One region of the Bacillus sp. Bwzl_19 genome, then DNA from elsewhere that is predicted to be linked to it. Evidence: riboswitches for the same ligand, from Rfam matches in the RefSeq annotation. Region 1 holds a riboswitch; each other region holds the start of a gene.

Region 1 (4,677 bases):
TCAAGCACAACATTCTCAAGAACAGACCCGAAGCGGATCGCGTGAAAAATCTGCGGTTCTTTTTCTTCGCTCAGATTTATACATTTAGCGTAACATCCGCCTTCAATGTTAAAAACGCCGGAATCAGACCAGCCGTGCTCGTCATCGCCGATCAGTTTCCGGTCCGCATCGGCTGAAAGCGTCGTTTTCCCAGTGCCGGAAAGACCGAAAAACAGGGCGACATCGCCTTTTTCACCGACGTTGGCTGAGCAGTGCATCGGCAGAATATCCTGCTGCGGGAGCAGAAAGTTCATAATCGAGAATATTGATTTTTTCATTTCTCCGGCGTACTCGGTGCCGCCGATTAAAATGACGCGCTTTTCGAAGGATACAATAATAAATGTTTCAGAATGCGTGCCGTCCGTTTCCGGATCAGCTTTAAAATGCGGAGCTGAAAGAATGGTAAACGGCTGTGCTTGCGGATCTTTTTCATTCGTCTCCGGTCTGATAAACAGCTGGCGCGCGAATAAATTATGCCACGCAAATTCATTTACGACTGTAATCGGCAGTCTGTATTTTTCATCTGCGCCTGCGAATCCTTCAAAAACAAACAGTTCATCTCTCTGTTTTAAGTAGCTGACGACTTTGGCGTACAGCTTTTCAAACGCTTCTTCAGAAATGGGCTGGTTCACCGCGCCCCAATCAATTTGATTTTCTGTGCTTTTTTCACGAACGATAAATTTATCTTTAGGTGATCGGCCCGTATATGCGCCGGTAGTGGCGCGTACGGCGCCTGTTGATGTCAGCGTTCCTTCATTTCGGCTGATCACTTTTTCAGTAAGTTTTGGAGCTGATAAATTATGATGCACATTCGGACTTGCGAGTAACGCTTGAAGATCTGCGGTTAAATCAACTAATTTCATAAAAACCTTCCTTTGCCGGTTTATTTGTATTTCGCTGAATGTGGAATTAGTATAACATATATATAAAAATAGTCTATACTATTTATTATTTTTTGTTTGTGTTTTTTCCATTGCTTCCCGAAATAAAGGCGCGTAATCGCTTTAATTCATATTGACACTTTCCGCCCTTTTACGATAAGATATTTCATTGAGCGGATACTCTTATCCCGAGCTGGCGGAGGGACAGGCCCGATGAAGCCCAGCAACCGGTTTCTCTGTAAAAAAGCAGGTGAAAACACTGTGGGAAACCAAGGTGCTAACCTGATGCAAGGTTTAATATTTCCTTGAGCGATAAGAGTGAAAGGCACACAGACCAAACCCTTTCCTCGAGTGGAAAAGGTTTTTTTATTTCATAAAATATGCCAATTAACATTCTCTGATATAGTATGACATTGTATTAAGAGGGAGCGAGTTCCGTATCATATGAAAAGGTCTTGCAAAAGATCTTTTTTCAGGAGGAAAAGTAAATGAGTAAAAACCGTCGACTATTTACATCTGAATCTGTTACCGAGGGTCATCCGGATAAAATCTGTGACCAAATTTCTGACAGTATCTTAGATGAGATTTTAAAAAATGACCCGAACGCGCGCGTAGCCTGCGAAACGTCTGTAACAACAGGTCTTGTGCTGGTAAGCGGAGAGATTACAACATCAACATACGTTGACATTCCGAAAACAGTCCGTGAAACGATTAAAGAAATCGGCTACACACGGGCTAAATACGGATTTGATGCGGAGACTTGCGCTGTTTTAACATCAATTGATGAACAGTCTGCGGATATCGCGATGGGTGTCGATCAGGCTCTTGAAGCGCGTGAAGGCACAATGAGCGACGCTGAAATCGAAGCGATCGGAGCGGGGGACCAAGGTCTGATGTTCGGTTATGCGTGTAACGAAACGAAAGAGCTTATGCCGCTTCCGATCTCACTGGCGCATAAATTAGCCCGCCGTCTGAGCGAAGTCCGCAAAGAAGACATTCTTCCGTACCTTCGCCCTGACGGAAAAACGCAAGTTACCGTTGAATATGATGAAAACAACAAACCTGTCCGCATCGATGCGATCGTCATCTCAACTCAGCACCATCCGGAAATTACGCTTGAGCAGATTCAGCGCAATCTGAAAGAGCATGTCATTAACCCTGTCGTGCCTGAGGAACTGATCGATGAAGAGACAAAATACTTCATCAACCCTACGGGACGTTTCGTAATCGGCGGTCCGCAAGGTGATGCGGGGCTTACAGGCCGTAAAATCATCGTTGACACATACGGCGGATATGCACGCCACGGCGGCGGCGCGTTCTCCGGTAAGGATGCGACGAAGGTAGACCGTTCAGCGGCATACGCTGCGAGATACGTAGCGAAAAACATCGTGGCAGCAGGCCTTGCTGATTCTTGTGAAGTGCAGCTTGCATACGCAATCGGCGTGGCACAGCCTGTTTCTATTTCCATCAATACGTTTGATACAGGAAAAGCTTCTGAAGAGAAACTGATCGAAGTCGTACGGAATAACTTCGACCTGAGACCTGCCGGCATTATTAAAATGCTTGATTTGCGCCGCCCGATCTATAAGCAGACTGCTGCTTACGGCCACTTCGGACGCCATGATGTGGATCTTCCTTGGGAGCGTACTGACAAGGCGGATGCGCTTCGCAAAGAAGCACTAGGAGAATAATTTTATAGCCGCTTACTTAAGCGGCTTTCCCTTTTTGCAGATGCTGCCATGCTGATTTTTTACATAGCGTGAAACCAATGGCGTAACAAAGCGTCTATAAAAAGGGGGTCCAATTAGAAAATTACACTTATGGAGGCTATACTATGTGTGGATTTGTCGGTGTTTTTAATAAGCATCCATTAACTCAAACCGCAGATCAAGAAGAGCTAATCAAACAAATGAATCAAATGATCGTTCACCGCGGTCCTGACAGCGATGGGTATTATCATGACGAGCACGTCGGTTTCGGCTTCAGACGGCTCAGTATTATTGACGTAGAAAACGGCGGACAGCCTTTATCATATGAAGACGAAAAATATTGGATCATTTTTAACGGCGAAATCTATAACTACATTGAATTGAGAGAAGAGCTTGAAGCGAAAGGCTACAAGTTCAATACAGATTCCGATACCGAGGTGCTCCTTGCGACATACCGCCATTATAAAGAAGAAGCTGCTTCAAAGCTTCGCGGAATGTTTGCGTTTTTAATCTGGAACAAAGCTGACCGTGTCATGTACGGCGCGAGAGACCCGTTCGGAATTAAACCGCTGTATTACACAACCATCGGGGACAAAGTGTATTTTGCTTCTGAAAGAAAAAGTTTAATGGCCGCTCAAAACGGTATTGATCTTGATACAGCTTCTTTACAGCAATATATGTCTTTCCAATTCGTTCCTGAACCGAGCACGCTTGACGCTGAAGTGAAAAAAGTCGAGCCGGGCAGCCAGTTTACGATCCGCCCGGAAGGCGATATCGCGTTTAAAACGTATTTCAAAGCGAACTTTAAGCCCGTTCAGTCTGATGAAGATAAATTGGTGAAAGAAGTCAGAGACGCAATCTTTGACTCTGTCAAAGTCCACATGAGAAGTGACGTTCCCGTCGGCTCGTTCCTATCAGGCGGTATTGACTCTTCTTTTATCGTCTCAGTTGCGAAAGAATTTCACCCGAACCTGAAAACATTTTCTGTCGGCTTCGAGCAGCAGGGCTTCAGTGAAGTTGATGTAGCGAAGGAAACAGCTGCCGCGCTCGGGATTGAAAATATCAGCAAAGTCATTTCTCCAGAGGAGTATATGAACGAGCTTCCGAAAATCGTCTGGCACTTTGATGACCCGCTTGCAGATCCGGCGGCGATTCCTTTGTACTTTGTCGCGAAAGAAGCGAAAAAACATGTAACGGTTGCGTTATCCGGGGAAGGCGCGGACGAGCTGTTCGGCGGGTACAATATTTACCGTGAACCGCTGTCGCTTAAACCGTTTGAACGCATTCCGTCCGGACTGAAAAAAATGCTTCTTCACGTGGCGTCGGTCATGCCAGAAGGAATGAGAGGGAAAAGCCTCTTAGTCCGCGGCTGCACACCGCTTGAGGAGCGCTATATCGGAAATGCGAAGATTTTTGAAGAGCCTGTGAAAAAACAGCTGCTTAAACATTACAATTCAGAGCTTTCATACCGTGATGTCACGAAGCCGTACTTTACGGAAAGCCGTTCATACAGTGACATTAATAAAATGCAGTATGTCGACATTCATACGTGGATGCGCGGCGACATTCTGTTAAAGGCTGACAAAATGACGATGGCCAACTCATTGGAACTGCGCGTGCCGTTCCTTGATAAAGTCGTGTTTGACGTGGCCTCTAAAATTCCGGATGAATTGAAAACGAAAAACGGCACGACGAAATACCTCCTGCGTAAAGCCGCTGAAGGGGTAGTGCCTGATCATGTGCTTAACCGTAAAAAACTCGGTTTCCCTGTGCCGATCCGCCACTGGCTGAAAAATGAAATGAACGAATGGGTGCGCAACATCATCCATGAAAGCGAAACAGACGCTTATATTGAAAAGGATTATGTCCTTCAGCTTCTTGAAGATCATTGTGCCGACAGAGCGGATAACAGCCGCAAAATCTGGACCGTGCTGATCTTCATGATCTGGCACAGCATCAATGTCGAAAAAAGACTGGTGCCGGAAGAGCTGAATCATCAGCCGAAAGAAGTCATCTTCGTTTAATCCAAAAGGCTTTCGATGTTATCG
Region 2 (4,677 bases), 1.5 Mb from region 1:
AGAAACGGGGTGATTAAATAGATTCCGTTAAACAGTTCGCACGCCGTGTCAAGAAGCGACTTGGCGATGGCAAGGCCCTCGGCTTTCTGCTTCCGCTTATCTTCACCGGCCTGCGCCATTTTTTCCCGGATGCTGTCTGACAGCTTAATGCCCGGTATTTCATGATGAATGAACTCTGCGTTGCGGCTGCTCGTTAACGGCATAATGCCGATATACACCGGCGTTTTGAGATGCTTCGTTTCATGATGAATGTCAATGAGCTGCTGCTCTGAGTAAACAGGCTGAGACACGAAGTAGTCGGCTCCGCACTCGATTTTTTTCTCCAGCCGTTTTACCGCCTTATCAAGATGGCGGACATTCGGATTGAATGCCCCGGCTACGGAAAAGTTCGTTTTCTTGCCGAGCGGTTTCCCTGATAAAGAAATGCCCTCGTTGAATTGCTTAATCAGCCTGATCAAGTCAAAGGACGTCAAATCATAGACGGAGGTAGCTCCCGGAAAGTCGCCGATTTTTGAAGGATCGCCCGTGATGGCTAAAATGTCGGTGAGCCCGAGCGTATCCAGCCCCATTAAATGTGACTGAAGGCCGATGATATTGCGGTCTCTGCATGTAATGTGGACGAGAGAACGGATATCAAGGCGCTCTTTCAGTAATGAACCGCAGGCTGCATTGCTGATCCTCGGTGTCGCCAATGAATTGTCGGCGAGCGTCAGCGCTTCTATGCCGGTTTCCTTTAATTCAGCCGCCGCTTTCAGAAATTTGCCAAAATTCAATTTTTTCGGCGGATCAAGCTCTACGATGATTGACCGTTTTTGCGCGGCGATTTCGTCTAAACCCGGATCGGTCCGTTCATCCCGGACTGAGATGACTTCTTCTTCCCGTCTGATTTTCACTTCTTTATCAGTAACGGGTGAAAGTCCGTGGACCGCATCAGCCATGGCTCTGATGTGGTTGGGCGTTGTGCCGCAGCAGCCTCCGATAATGCGCGCGCCCTGAGTGCGGAATTGTATGGCGCTCTCCCGGAAATAGGCATCGTCCGTATCATAAACAAGCCGGCCTCCTTCTAAAGACGGAAGGCTGCTGTTCGGATAGACCGATAAATAAGCGTCACGGAAAATAGGCACTTCGGTAAGGGCTTCAATCATGTGGTACGGGCCGAGCCGGCAATTGATTCCCGTTATATCAGCGCCGAGGCCGGCAATTGATCTGAGCGCTTCCCGAAGCGGTGTTCCGTCCTGCAGCACGCCCTGTTCGTGCATGGAAACGTTCAGCATGATCGGGAGTTCCGTTTCTTTTCTGGCGATCTTCAGCACTTCGCGCGCTTCTTCTAAATCATAGTATGTTTCCAAGAGCAGGCCGTCCGGCTCCTCGTGAAGCAGTAAATAAAGCTGCTCCCGAAAGCTGCGTTTAATCTCCTCAAGGCTGTAGGCGTTTTTGTTGAAGGTGCGGATGCCGCCCATCGTTCCCAAAACATAAGCGCCGTCTGAGGAAGCGCGCGCGATTCTGACCGCCTCCTGATTGATTCTTTTCGTGTCATCTTCAAGTCCGTATCTTGAGAGCTTAATAAAATTCGCGCCGTACGTGTTTGTTTGAACGATGTCTGCCCCGGCTTCCACGTAAGCCTTATGTATCCGCTTGATTTCCTCGGGCTTTGAGACGTTCAGTTCCTCAAAACATCTGTCAATGCCGTAGGAATAAAGGAGAGTGCCCATCGCGCCGTCCCCGATTAATATCCGTTCTTCCAAGTCTTGTAATAGTCCCATTGTTTGCCTCCTTCATCACATTCAGCAAGGAAAAAAGAGAAATAAAAAAAGTCTTCTTAAGAAGAAGACTTTGTGATCATTTGTCTCTCTTCTTATCTTCCAAGCTGTTTATTAGCTTGCTGGATTTAGCACCTTGGTCATGGTTTGGGTAAACCATTACACCGGTTGCTGAAGCGTCGTCGGGCCAGTCCCTCGGCTTCTCTTGATAAGAACGTTCATTTAATTGTCATGGGTTTCCAAAACTTAACTGTGAAAATCCCTTTCTCCAAATTTACCGAAAATAGAGACAATAATCAATAGGAATCACATAATTTATCTAAAATTAATAAATTGAACATCAATCGGCAGGTCTGCACCGCGGACGGCTGCAATAATCTGCTGCAGATCATCTTTATTTTTTCCGGTGACGCGCACTTGGTCGTCCTGAATCTGCGACTTTACTTTCAAGCCGGAGTTTTTAATCACTGCATTGATTTTTTTTGCGTTGTCTTTATCAATGCCCTGTACAAGCTTCGCGCGCTGGCGCACTGTGCCTCCCGAGGCATTTTCAATTTTGCCGTATTCAATGTTTTTCGTCGGCACATCCCGTTTGATCAGCTTGCCGCTCAGCACATCTTTGAGCTGATTCAATTTAAACTCGTCATCTGAAATCAGGACAAGTTCTTCCTTTTCTAAACTCACATCGCTTTTAGATCCTTTAAAGTCATAGCGCGTGCCGATTTCTTTCAGCGTCATCTGAATCGCATTCTGAACTTCGGGAAATTCAACTTTTGATACGATATTAAAAGAACTTTCTTTTGCCATGAGAAAACCTCCTATAACATTTCACTTATGAGTTGATTATAGTAGAATAAAGAGAAATGTCCAACAGCATAAAGCATGAATTTGTGTGAATTGGAAAAAATGGGAAAAACATCAGCCTCATACGGGCGAAGCAGGAAGGACGATAACATGAGACCAGGGCAGCAGCTCACGCTTAGTATAGATCACCAAACCGATTTCGGTTATTTTTTAACTGACGGCGAGGATACGGTTCTTTTACATAACAGTGAAATCACAGAGGATATCGAAGACAGAGATGAAGTGGACGTATTTATTTACGTCGACCATCAGGAAAGGCTCGCGGCGACGATGAAAAAGCCGCTCATCAGCTTTTATGATTACGGATGGGTGGAAGTGACGGATCAAGTGGAGGATATGGGCGTATTCGTCGACGTCGGTCTGTCAAAAGACGCGCTCGTCGCAACGGAGCATCTGCCCCCGTATAAATCCGTCTGGCCGCAAAAAGGCGACAGACTGTATTGCATGCTTAAGGTGACAAACCGCGGGCGCATGTTTGCCAAGCCGGCGCCGGAGGACATCATCAGCGAATTATTTACAGATGCAGGCGAAGAGATGATGAATAAAGAACTGACGGGAACGGTGTACAGGCTGATTGCATCAGGCTCTTTCATTATTACAGATGAAGGCATCCGCGGGTTTATTCACTCTTCGGAAAGAAAAGAAGAGCCGAGACTCGGCAGCCGTGTGACAGGGCGTGTCATCGAGGTGAAGGAAGACGGCTCTGTCAACATGTCGCTGCTGCCGAGAAAGCAGGACGCGCTTTCTGTTGACGCTGAAGAGATTTTGACCTATCTGAGATCAAGAAACGGCGCGATGCCATACGGAGACAAAAGCCATCCTGACGATATTCGCGAACGGTTCAATTTAAGCAAAGCCGCCTTTAAGCGGGCGCTCGGCCACCTGATGAAAAACGGCAAGGTATATCAGGAAGACGGCTGGACATACGAAAAACAATAAATTTTCTGCAAAAACATCGGTGAACAAAACCGATGTTTTTTATTTCCTTCAAAACCACAATATTCCTGATTTTCTTTGTTTTCATGTTTGTTTTCAAAAAAATAAATATTTTATTGAAATAAAATATTCTGACACGCAGACCGATATATAGAAAAAACCGCAAAGGAGAGTTTCAATGAAAAAAATGGTGATATTTGCGGCTGTTCTGCTGATCGCACTCGGTGCGGCCGGATGTGCAAACAGCCAATCAGACGAAACGGCCGGCCGTGAGGCGAAAAAAATCGGGATGATGCTGACGGACAACGGACTTGGCGACCAGTCCTTTAATGATTCTGGTTTTCAAGGCTTAATGAAAGCAAGAGACGAGCTCGGCATCACATTTGACTACAGAGAAATAAAGGATACCGGTACATATGAAAAAGGACTGACTCAACTTGTAAAAGAAGGAAATGATCTTGTTGTGGCACTCGGCTACAGCATGCAGCCGGATTTAGAAAAGGTCGCTAAAAAATATCCGAACCAGCAGTTTGTGCTGATTGATTCAGTGTCAGAACTGAAAAACGTCACCTCCGTTACCTTTAAAGAAGATGAGGGAAGCTATTTAGCAGGAGCACTGGCGGCCCTGACAACAAAAACTGGCACGATCGGATTTATCGGCGGCTCAGATGCCGACGTCATTAAACGGTTTAAAAAAGGCTATGTGGAAGGGGCGAAATCAATCAAACCAAATATTCGTGTACTGTCTGAAATCAGCGGATCGTTTGATAATGACAAGCTTGGGCAGCAGATCGCCAAACGAATGATTCATCAGAAAGCCGATGTCCTGTTTACGGCGGCCGGTTTTACGGGTGTCGGCGCGCTGAAGGAAGCGGAGGCCGAAAAGATATACGCGATCGGTGTGGACAGCGACCAATATTACACTGCCGAACACGCCGTTATCTCCTCTTTAGTGAAAAACGTTGACCATGTGATTTACGAGCTGGCCAAAGATTTAAAAAACGGAAAGCAAATCAAAAACGGCCAAATCGTTTATGGATTAAAGGAAAATGGCATGGACTTAGCCCAGATCAGAATCGTGAAGAATTCAGATGAGCTGACAAAAAAAATCGCTGAT
Region 3 (4,677 bases), 810 kb from region 1:
TTCCTTAAATAAGGACGATATCCGGTGTATGTTTGGGGTTGAGGAGAAAAAGGGCGGCATGTCTTAATGAACGGGAAGAGAAGAACTCTTCCCGCTTTTCGTGGCAGGTGTTAATCTTTTTCCAGCATAGTAGTCAGCCATTCTCTTAATGCAGTCTTTTGTACATACCGCTTTCCGTTTCTGGTAATGTGCGGAATGCCGGAAGTGTCAGGCACGATTTGTTTCGCTTCTTCCTTTGTAACTCCTAAATAATGGCCAATATAGAAGTGCAGATCTTTTTCCTTAATAAGAATTTGGTCAGTGTGTTCATGAGAATCAGGTGATTTAAAGTTTTTTAATCCGTCTCCTATGAAATATCCGGCTAAAGCGATGCCGATGCCGGTAAATATATCCATACAGCAAACCTCCAATAAAAGTTATCATGTTTTATACGGTCAAAACCGCCGAAAAGATTCACCTTCAGTAAGACCGGGGGAGCTTATTTTTGCTTTCCGAGCTTTTCGATCTGCACCTTTCCGGAGAAGAAAACAGCGCCTCCGCCCATATCCGCCAGCCGATCGGGGGTGAGCGAATTGACCAGCTGTTTTTTATCATCCATGTCGGCCCAAAGACCTTGGCTGACTGCAACGCCGGGAAGGACTTGTTCGCCGACGGAAGCTGTCAATTCACATTCACCGCGGTGGTTCCAAACTCTTACAGTTTCTCCGTCTTCTATGTCTAGGCGGGCAGCATCTTCTGTATGAATAAAAAGCTTTGGCGCCTTTTCCAGTTTTACGTGTTTTTCATTATTCGAAAACGTTGAATTTAAGAAATTATGATTCGGTCCCGGAACAAATAGAAACGGAAAATCGTCATCGCTCTTCAGAGGACTGTGCGTCGGCAACGCCGGATAACCTTCCTGTTTCATCTTTTCAGAATATAATTCAATTTTTCCGCTTGGTGTCTTGAGCTTGCCCGGGAAAAGCGGTTTTTTCCGTTTGGCTCTCATAAAGGAATGGCGTGAGAGCGAATCGTAATCAATATCCTCGATATACGGGTTGTCGGGACAGTCCAGCGCCTGTCTGATTAATTCTTCATCAGAATCCTGAAGCTCCCGCTCGGTAAAGCCCATCGCCCCGGCAAGCAAACGGAACACTTCTGTATTCGATTTGCTGTCTCCATACGGTTCGATCACCGGTTTTTGCAGCTGAATAAAATGATGCCAGTAAGACGTGTAAAAATCCGTACTTTCAAAAGCAGATGCAGCAGGGAGCACAATATCCGCATATTTGGCGGTTTCCGTTAAAAATAAATCATGAACGATTGTAAATAAATCCTCCCGCAGCAGGCCTTTTCTGACTTTATTCGCTTCCGGGGCAACCACTGCGGGATTGGTGCCGTAAATAAACAGGGAGCGCACGGGCGGATTTGTTTCTAAAAGAACGCTTCCGAGCCTGTTCATATTAAATGATCTTGGCTTTCTGCCGTATAGCAGATCAGGACGCTGGAGCGCCTGTCTGTTATAGTTTAATACCGCACTGTTATGTTTGATTGCGCCTCCCCCGGTGTTGAGCCATTGTCCTGTTACAGCCGGAAGACAGGCAACGGTGCGGACGATCATTCCGCCGTTGTCATGATGCTGAATGCCGTTTCCGATCCTGATAAGGGAAGGGGAGGCTTCACCGTACATTCTCGCAAGACGTCTGATATTGTCGGCTTTAACGCCTGTAATAACAGAAACCGTTTCCGGATCATACTGTTTGATATGCGCTTTTAATTCTTCGCTGCCTTCGGTGTATTCTGTGAGAAATGCTTCATCGTGAAGGTTCTCATCGAATAAGACATGCATGATACCGAGAGCGAGTGCGGCATCTGTGCCGGGACGAATGGGAATAAACCAATCGGCAAGCCGGCCGGTTTGATTCTTATGTACATCGATAACGACAATTTTAGCTCCTTTTTTCCGGGCTTTTTGAGCAATCATGACTTGGTGCATATTTGTGCTGACAGCATTGATTCCCCAAAAAATAAAGAGCTTTGCATGGATGGTCTCCTCAGGATCAGTACCCGCGCCTTCTCCCATTGTATAGTTATAGCCTTCAGATCCGGCTTTGCTGCAGATCGTACGTTCAAGATGACTCGCCCCGAGACGATGGAAAAAACGGCGGTCCATTCCCTCTGCAGCCAGTTTTCCCATATTGCCGTAAAAGCTGTACGGAAGAATGCTTTCTGCTCCTTCTTCGGCAATCAGCTCTTTCCAGCGCGCACTGATCGTATTGATCGCTTCCTCCCAAGAAATAGGCGCAAACTTTGCTTCGCCTTTTTCACCAATCCGCTTTAACGGAGCGGTTAACCGCTTCTCATCATAAATGCGCTCAGCCATGTGTCTGACTTTGTTGCATATGTTTCCTGATGTGACAGGGTGATCTGGGTCTCCCTGAATTTTAACGATTTTTCCGTCTTTTTTTGTCACAAGCAAACCGCATTGATCGGGACAGTCCAGTGAGCATACCGACTTAAAGACCCCGTTTGGCTGTTCTGCTGCAGAATTCATAGCCCATTTCTCCTCTTTTTTTATATTGTAAGCATTATAACATTTCAAAATCGAACGTCAATTCTGAAAAAAGTGTTGACATCCAGGAAAGACTTTTCTATGATGGGTTTATTCTTTTAAACAGCCTGACAATTTCATCATTTTATTTTCTATCAAGAGAGGTGGAGGGACTGGCCCTATGAAACCTCGGCAACATTTATTGTGCCAATTCCAGCAAGCGTACGCTTGAAAGATAGGAAAGAATGATCTATACATATTTGTACGCTTCAAGCGGATAAAGACGGTATATGAATCTCTTTCCTTCTTCGGGGAAAGAGATTTTTTTGTGAAAAAATTTATGTGAAAAGGATGTTTTGCACCATGACGGTTGTAATTACCGCACCATATCACGACGAGGGGCTGAAGGAGCTGACAGAGCTGTTCGGCCGGACTGTGCACAGGCCGTGGAAGAAGCACGGCCGGGCTTATCGGGAAGACGAATTAATCCGGATGATCCAAGAGACAAATGCGGCGGGGCTTATTACTGAACTTGATGAGGTATCTGAGCGTGTCATTGACATATTGCCGGATTCCGCTTTTATCGGCGTCTGCAGAGGGATGCCGTCTAATGTGGATATTGAGGCGGCGACTAAAAGAAAGATTCCTGTTTTCTTTACACCGGCCCGAAATGCCCAGGCCGTTGCTGAACTGTTTATCGGAAATGTGATTTCATTTTTGCGTCATACGTATTCTTCCCATCAGTGGCTGAAGGATGGGAAATGGAATGGTGATTATTTGCAGGCTTACGTCAAATTCAGAGGAAATGAGCTGACGGGAAAAACAGTCGGTCTTATCGGTTTCGGAGCTGTTGGACAGAGAATCGCCCGGCTATTGGCCGCCTTTGACTGTAAGGTGCTGTACTATGACCCATTTGTCAATCATGAAAACCGGGAGTATGAAAAAACGACGATGGAACGGGTATTTTCTGAAAGTGATATTGTTTCCGTTCACTTGCCGCGCACAGAAGAAACCATCGGCCTTATCGGCGCCAAGCACTTTCAATTGATGAAACAAGAAGCTGTTTTTGTCAATACGTCAAGAGCGGCGGTAACAGACAGAGAAGAGCTGTTGCGGGTGCTGAAAGAACGGCGGATTAAAGGAGCGATCCTTGATGTATTTTATCACGAACCGCCTGAATCTTCTGATTATGAAATCATTTCTTTGCCGAATGTGTTAGCGACTCCCCATTTAGCGGGGGCACCATTTGAAGTGGAGGATCATCATGTGAGGATTTTAAATGAAGCGCTTTTCAAATGGAAAAAAGATCAAACCTGCTCAATACGTGAACTTTATAACAAAAGAGAACTTGAAACAAAGGGATAGGAAAAGGAGGAAGCTGTAATGGCTGGACAAAAAGGCTACCTTGTATTTGACATCGGGACGGGGAATGCGCGAGTCGCGGTTGTGACTGCCGGCGGCGAAGTGACCGCACTTGAAAGGGAAGACATTGAATATGTGACAGATCCGCTTTATCCAGACGGCCGCTATTTCTCGCCGGAAAGAATATGGACGAAAATCAGCGCGATGGCAAGGACGGTTATTGCCAAAAGTCCTCATATTACATTAATCGGAATTACCTCAACAAGCCAGAGGCAGGGAGTTGTTCTGATCAATAAAGATAAAAAAGCATTTCTCGGTCTGCCCAATATTGATAACAGAGGGCGCGAATGGGAAAGCGGAATTGAGTTAAAAGATGAAGTGCATCAGCAAACCGGACGTCTCCCGAGCGCTTTATTTTCCGCAATGAAACTTGTCGGATTAAAAGAAAGACAGCCGTCATTATGGAAAGAAGTGACGTATATCACGAGCATCAGTGACTGGGTGACATTTGAGCTAAGCGGAATTTTGAGCTATGAGCCGTCACAGGCTGCCGAAACGCTGCTGTTTGACGTAAGGAAAAAAGCGTGGTCAGAAAAATTATGCAATATCTTCGGTGTTCCTTCTTCCATTCTGCCTTCACTCGTCAGATCCGGGACGGTTGTCGGAATGTTAACGTTTAAGAGAGCGGAGGTTCTCGGCCTTCCGGAAAGGGTACCTGTGATTGCAGGCGGAGGAGACACACAGCTTGCCATCAAAAGTGCGGATGCAAAGCCGGGGGATATCGT
Region 4 (4,677 bases), 860 kb from region 1:
TAGATAAATAGGTTAAACCTTCCAATTTGGTGAGGTTTATTTGTCTATGCCTTTTTCATTTCATCAGAATAACGAATGAATGAGGTGTTTTTTTTGACGTCTATGAAAAGAAAACGCGCGGAATTACTGAATGCATGCCAGTCCGTATTCAGGTGTCCGCTATGCCGCACGGCCATGGCGGTTTCGCAATATCAAAGCCTGATATGCGGACATGGGCATACATTTGATATATCAAAACAAGGCTATGTGAATTTCCTCAATAAATCGGTCAAAACCCGCTATGACAGGCAGCTGTTCGAAGCGAGACACGAGCTTTTTGAGAGGCGGGAGTTTTTTTCGCCGGTTCAAAAAGAGATCGCCGTCATCATCAGCCGTATTCAATCTCCGCGAAAACAGGCGGCGGTATTGGATGCGGGATGCGGAGAGGGCTCCCATTTAGACGCTGTATGCAGATTGCTGCAGCCCGCTTTTTCCGTGACGGGAATCGGCATTGATATCTCGAAAGAAGGTGTGCTGCAAGCTGCAAAAGCCTTCGGGGATCATAATATTTTTGCCGTCGCTGATGTGGCGGATACGCCGTTTGCCGACAGCAGTTTTGATGTGATTCTGTCTGTTTTGTCACCTTGGAATTACAAGGAATGCAGCAGGCTTTTAAGAAAGGGCGGCACAGTCATTAAAGCGGTGCCGCGGCGCGATTACTTGAAAGAAGTAAGGGAATTCTTCTTCGGAGACAGTCCTGAACGGAATGATACCGCTGAGTCTGCGGCCGTCCGTTTCCAAACCGGCTTTCAAGCCTTTGAGCGCAAGCGGCTGTGTTACACGAAGACCTTATCGCAGCCTGATCTTGAGCTGCTTGTGAAAATGACGCCCTTAACATGGAAATGTTCTGATGAAAGCATTCAGCGCTTTATCAGCCGGAAAGCGGCTGATATTACGATAGATATCGATATTTTAATCGGAACCGATCCGCTGTAAAACGAAAAAGACACGCTGTAAGCGTGTCTTTTTTTTATTTCCAGACTTCATCGGCAATGTCGACGACATGGCGCAGTTTCGCCCATTGCTGTTCTTCTGTGATCAGATTTCCTTCCTCAGTCGAAGCGAACCCGCATTGCGGGCTGAGGCAAAGCTGATCCAGGCTGACATATTGAGAAGCTTCTTCAATCCGGCGTTTAACCGCATCCTTGTCTTCGAGTTCGCCGTGTTTCGACGTAATCAAACCGAGCACAAGCTGAAGATCAGAGCGTTTGACATAACGAAGCGGTTCAAAGCCGCCGGAGCGGGAATCATCATATTCCAAGAACAATCCGTCAAGGTCAAGTCCGTCAAAAATCGTTTCCGCCGCCGCATCATATCCGCCTTCAGCCGTCCATGTGGACTGGAAGTTGCCGCGGCAGATATGCATCGTAACCTTCAGATCGGCAGGACGATCTTTGATGGCGTCATTAATGGAAGCGGCGAACAGCCTGCGCAGCTCATCCGGCGTCGTGCCGAAAGCTTCAATCTGACGAAGCCCCGCCTCCGATAAGAAAACGGCCCATGCGGTATCATCGAGCTGAAGATAGCGGCACCCGGCGTCATAGAAAGCCTGAATCGCTTTTTTATACGCCTGTGATACATCATGCTGAAATTGTTGGTAATCGTTCTGATACGCCGCTTTTTCCAATTTTCCGCGGAAAAACAGCATATTCGGGCTTGGGATGGTCATTTTTGGCACAGCATCGCCGGCAATGCTGTGCAGGAATTTATAATCTTCAAGTATCGGATGCTGAGAAAATTCAATATCTCCCGTTACTTTAATGCCGCGCGCTTTCGTCTGTACGTTGTGGAACTGAATGCCGCTCTCAGGCGTAAACGCTTCGACGCCGTCTAAGTTTTCGAGAAAATCGAAATGCCACCAGGCACGGCGGAATTCGCCGTCTGTCACGACATTGAGGCCGGTTTCTTTTTGCTTTTCCACACTGCGGATGATTTCTTTGTTTTCGATTTCGCGCAGCTGTTCTGCCGAAATCTCATCAGCCGCTCTTTGCAGACGGGCTTGCTTCACAGCCGCCGGCCGCAGCAGGCTTCCGACCTGATCCGCGCGAAACGGCGGGTTTTTTCTTAGAAGAGTGTGCAATGGTTGCTCTGTGTTTTGCTGTGACATGAACGATTCCTTCTTTCCTGATGAAATATAAAAAAGCTCTTCCCTCGGATAGGGAAGAGCTTGCGTCCGCAAATCTCAACCTTATCTTCAGGATTTAGCACCATTCTGCTGAACAGCGGTTGCCGGGTATCATAGGGCCAGTCCCTCCACCTCTCTTGATAAGGAAATATGCTATTTTTCAGAATAAACTGTAATACTATTAATCTTAGTATGTTTTCTAGAATTGTCAATATATTTCGATAAATATTTTTATTTGTCACCCTCAAATAGAACCATATCAATCACAATTGCGATTGCGAGACAAAGAACGATATCCTCTTCATTTTCAATCTGCAGATGATAGGAATCGCCCCAGCTCATCCATGTTTTACTGACGGTCATCCGGCTTGATTTTCCGTCTGTCACTTGAAAATTCCGTCCCCACACGTCGCCGGTAATATCCCAGCCGAGGCCGGAAATTTCAAATTTCGGTTTGAAAAACGTTACTTTCTTGATGACTTGGCATACAGGTTTGCCGCTTACGGAAATCTCGTAACGGGGAACGAGCGACATCAGTTTCTGACTGACGCTGGCGAGTGTGCGTCCGTCCAAATCAGTCAGCTTCAGTTCATCGCCGAACGAAAACAACTTTCCCTCCGCATTGAAGACTTCTTTTCCGCTTTCAAGAAACACTTGAAACCGATTCTTAAATGTAAACACCCGCTCTTTGATATAAAAATGATTCATAAAAAAACTCCTTTTTTATGTTGTACGTAAAAAGGAGGCGGATGGTTTCATATAGGCAGGTGCATAAAAAAAGGCTGCCGATTTTGCGGCAGCTGTCGTTTTTTATGATAGCGGCATCCGGCGTTTTTGACGGATCGCATTTAAATCAATGATGTTATTCGTGTCGGCAGCTGTCACCAGCGGGCTTGTCTTTGGCGTTTTCCGGCGGTTGTCCTTACTGAAAGAGAAAACCAGGTATCCTGTCAAAGCAGCAAAAATAAGTAGCATCATTTTACATACCTCCCAAAAAAAGTTTTGGTATTATTATTGTACGAAAAAACAAACGAAAAGTATTCAAACAATTGTCACTTTTTTAAAAAATAACGACATTTTCCGTAAAAACGACTATAAGTTGCAAGGGATTTCACTCATGTTGTGGTTCTATAGATTGTATCGGCTGCTGAATGATTAACGTTTATATCACTTTTTTACTATTTTTTAACAGAGTCGAATTAACTAATTCAGTGTTTTCGTTTGCCTTGTGTTATTCAGTACCCTAAAAAATCCTATGATATGCAAAATAACTGCTTCTAACAGATGATTATAGATTGACAGCGCTTTCTTTATTTTTTGTAAGAAAACGATAAGTTATCTTAAAAAAATCGTTTGAACATTTTCCGCAGCTTTTTAAAAGGATTTGATTTCGTTTCCAAAACGCGCGGGTCTTTTAAGGTTTTTTTCAATTCTTTCGCTACAGTGCCTCTTGCCATAGTCTTCACTCCTTTTTTCCATTTCATACCTTATATACGTAAAGAAAGAAGGAAAGGTTTCACGTGAAAGAAAAAAACCAAAGCAGGGGGCTTTGGTTTTACGCGCGTTCTTCAAACAGCCTGGCGATTTCAACAATAACGTTTACCGCTTTTTCCATATGATCGACAGAAATGTATTCATATTTTCCGTGGAAGTTTTGGCCGCCGGTGAAGATGTTCGGCGTCGGCAGTCCCATGTAAGAGAGCTGTGATCCGTCGGTTCCGCCCCGGATCGGTTCGATAATCGGTTCGATGTCGAGGTTTTTCATGGCTTGATATGCGACGTCGACGATCTCTTTGACCGGTTCGATTTTTTCTCTCATATTGTAGTATTGATCATGCAATTCAAGCTTGATGCTTTCTTTGCCGTATTTGGCCGTAAGCGCGTCGGCGGTTTTCTGCATATATTCTTTTCGTTCTGTAAAGCGCTCTCTGTCAAAATCTCTGATGATATACGACAGGGCGGCTTCAGAAACGTCGCCGTTCATGGAAAGCAAGTGATAGAAGCCTTCATATCCTTCCGTATATTCCGGCGCTTCTTCTTTCGGCAGCGCGTGATGAAATTCCATCGCGATTTTTGAAGCGTTTACCATTTTGTTTTTTGCCGTTCCGGGGTGAACGCTTTTTCCGTAACAAGTAAGCTTAGCTGCGGCTGCGTTGAAGCTTTCATATTGCAGTTCGCCGAGGGGGCCTCCGTCTATCGTGTAAGCGAATGCGGCGTTGAAGCGGCCGACATCAAATTTGTGAGGGCCTCTGCCGATTTCTTCATCAGGCGTGAAGGCGACCCGGATCGTGCCGTGTTTGATGTCAGGGTGTTTGATCAAGTACGCCATTGCTGTCATGATTTCGGCGATGCCCGCTTTGTTGTCGGCTCCGAGCAGCGTCGTGCCGTCCGTTGTGATCAGCGTCTGGCCTTTATAGCGGGAAAGCTCCGGGAATTGTTCAGGCGAAAGGACGACATTGAGTTTGTCATTCAGAACGATATCATGTCCGTCATAGCTCTCAATAATCTGAGGA

What was found. A riboswitch is a leader RNA that binds a small molecule or an ion and turns the genes downstream of it on or off. The one in region 1 is predicted to bind S-adenosylmethionine.
Region 2: linked by a shared signal. The riboswitch ahead of ACW5MY_RS05730 (bifunctional homocysteine S-methyltransferase/methylenetetrahydrofolate reductase) and the one ahead of metK (methionine adenosyltransferase) in region 1 are both predicted to bind S-adenosylmethionine.
Region 3: linked by a shared signal. The riboswitch ahead of ACW5MY_RS09510 (2-hydroxyacid dehydrogenase) and the one ahead of metK (methionine adenosyltransferase) in region 1 are both predicted to bind S-adenosylmethionine.
Region 4: linked by a shared signal. The riboswitch ahead of ACW5MY_RS18585 (5-methyltetrahydropteroyltriglutamate--homocysteine S-methyltransferase) and the one ahead of metK (methionine adenosyltransferase) in region 1 are both predicted to bind S-adenosylmethionine.

The regions. Positions count from the first base shown of each region.
Region 1 is NZ_CM142729.1:2,638,328-2,643,004, reverse strand. Features, by position in the region: gene pckA (phosphoenolpyruvate carboxykinase (ATP)) at 1-902, opposite strand, end outside; SAM riboswitch class I at 1,101-1,239, shown strand; gene metK (methionine adenosyltransferase) at 1,409-2,611, shown strand; gene asnB (asparagine synthase (glutamine-hydrolyzing)) at 2,755-4,653, shown strand.
Region 2 is NZ_CM142729.1:1,094,291-1,098,967, forward strand. Features, by position in the region: gene ACW5MY_RS05730 (bifunctional homocysteine S-methyltransferase/methylenetetrahydrofolate reductase) at 1-1,763, opposite strand, end outside; SAM riboswitch class I at 1,853-1,975, opposite strand; gene ACW5MY_RS05735 (YajQ family cyclic di-GMP-binding protein) at 2,076-2,567, opposite strand; gene ACW5MY_RS05740 (CvfB family protein) at 2,667-3,563, shown strand; gene ACW5MY_RS05745 (BMP family lipoprotein) at 3,739-4,677, shown strand, end outside.
Region 3 is NZ_CM142729.1:1,827,442-1,832,118, reverse strand. Features, by position in the region: gene ACW5MY_RS09525 (hypothetical protein) at 1-67, shown strand, start outside; gene ACW5MY_RS09520 (hypothetical protein) at 111-395, opposite strand; gene ACW5MY_RS09515 (molybdopterin oxidoreductase family protein) at 479-2,533, opposite strand; SAM riboswitch class I at 2,680-2,772, shown strand; gene ACW5MY_RS09510 (2-hydroxyacid dehydrogenase) at 2,894-3,895, shown strand; gene ACW5MY_RS09505 (FGGY-family carbohydrate kinase) at 3,914-4,677, shown strand, end outside.
Region 4 is NZ_CM142729.1:3,503,117-3,507,793, reverse strand. Features, by position in the region: gene ACW5MY_RS18590 (methyltransferase domain-containing protein) at 94-975, shown strand; gene ACW5MY_RS18585 (5-methyltetrahydropteroyltriglutamate--homocysteine S-methyltransferase) at 1,010-2,146, opposite strand; SAM riboswitch class I at 2,225-2,311, opposite strand; gene ACW5MY_RS18580 (LURP-one-related/scramblase family protein) at 2,396-2,872, opposite strand; gene ACW5MY_RS18575 (hypothetical protein) at 2,975-3,142, opposite strand; gene pepT (peptidase T) at 3,720-4,677, opposite strand, start outside.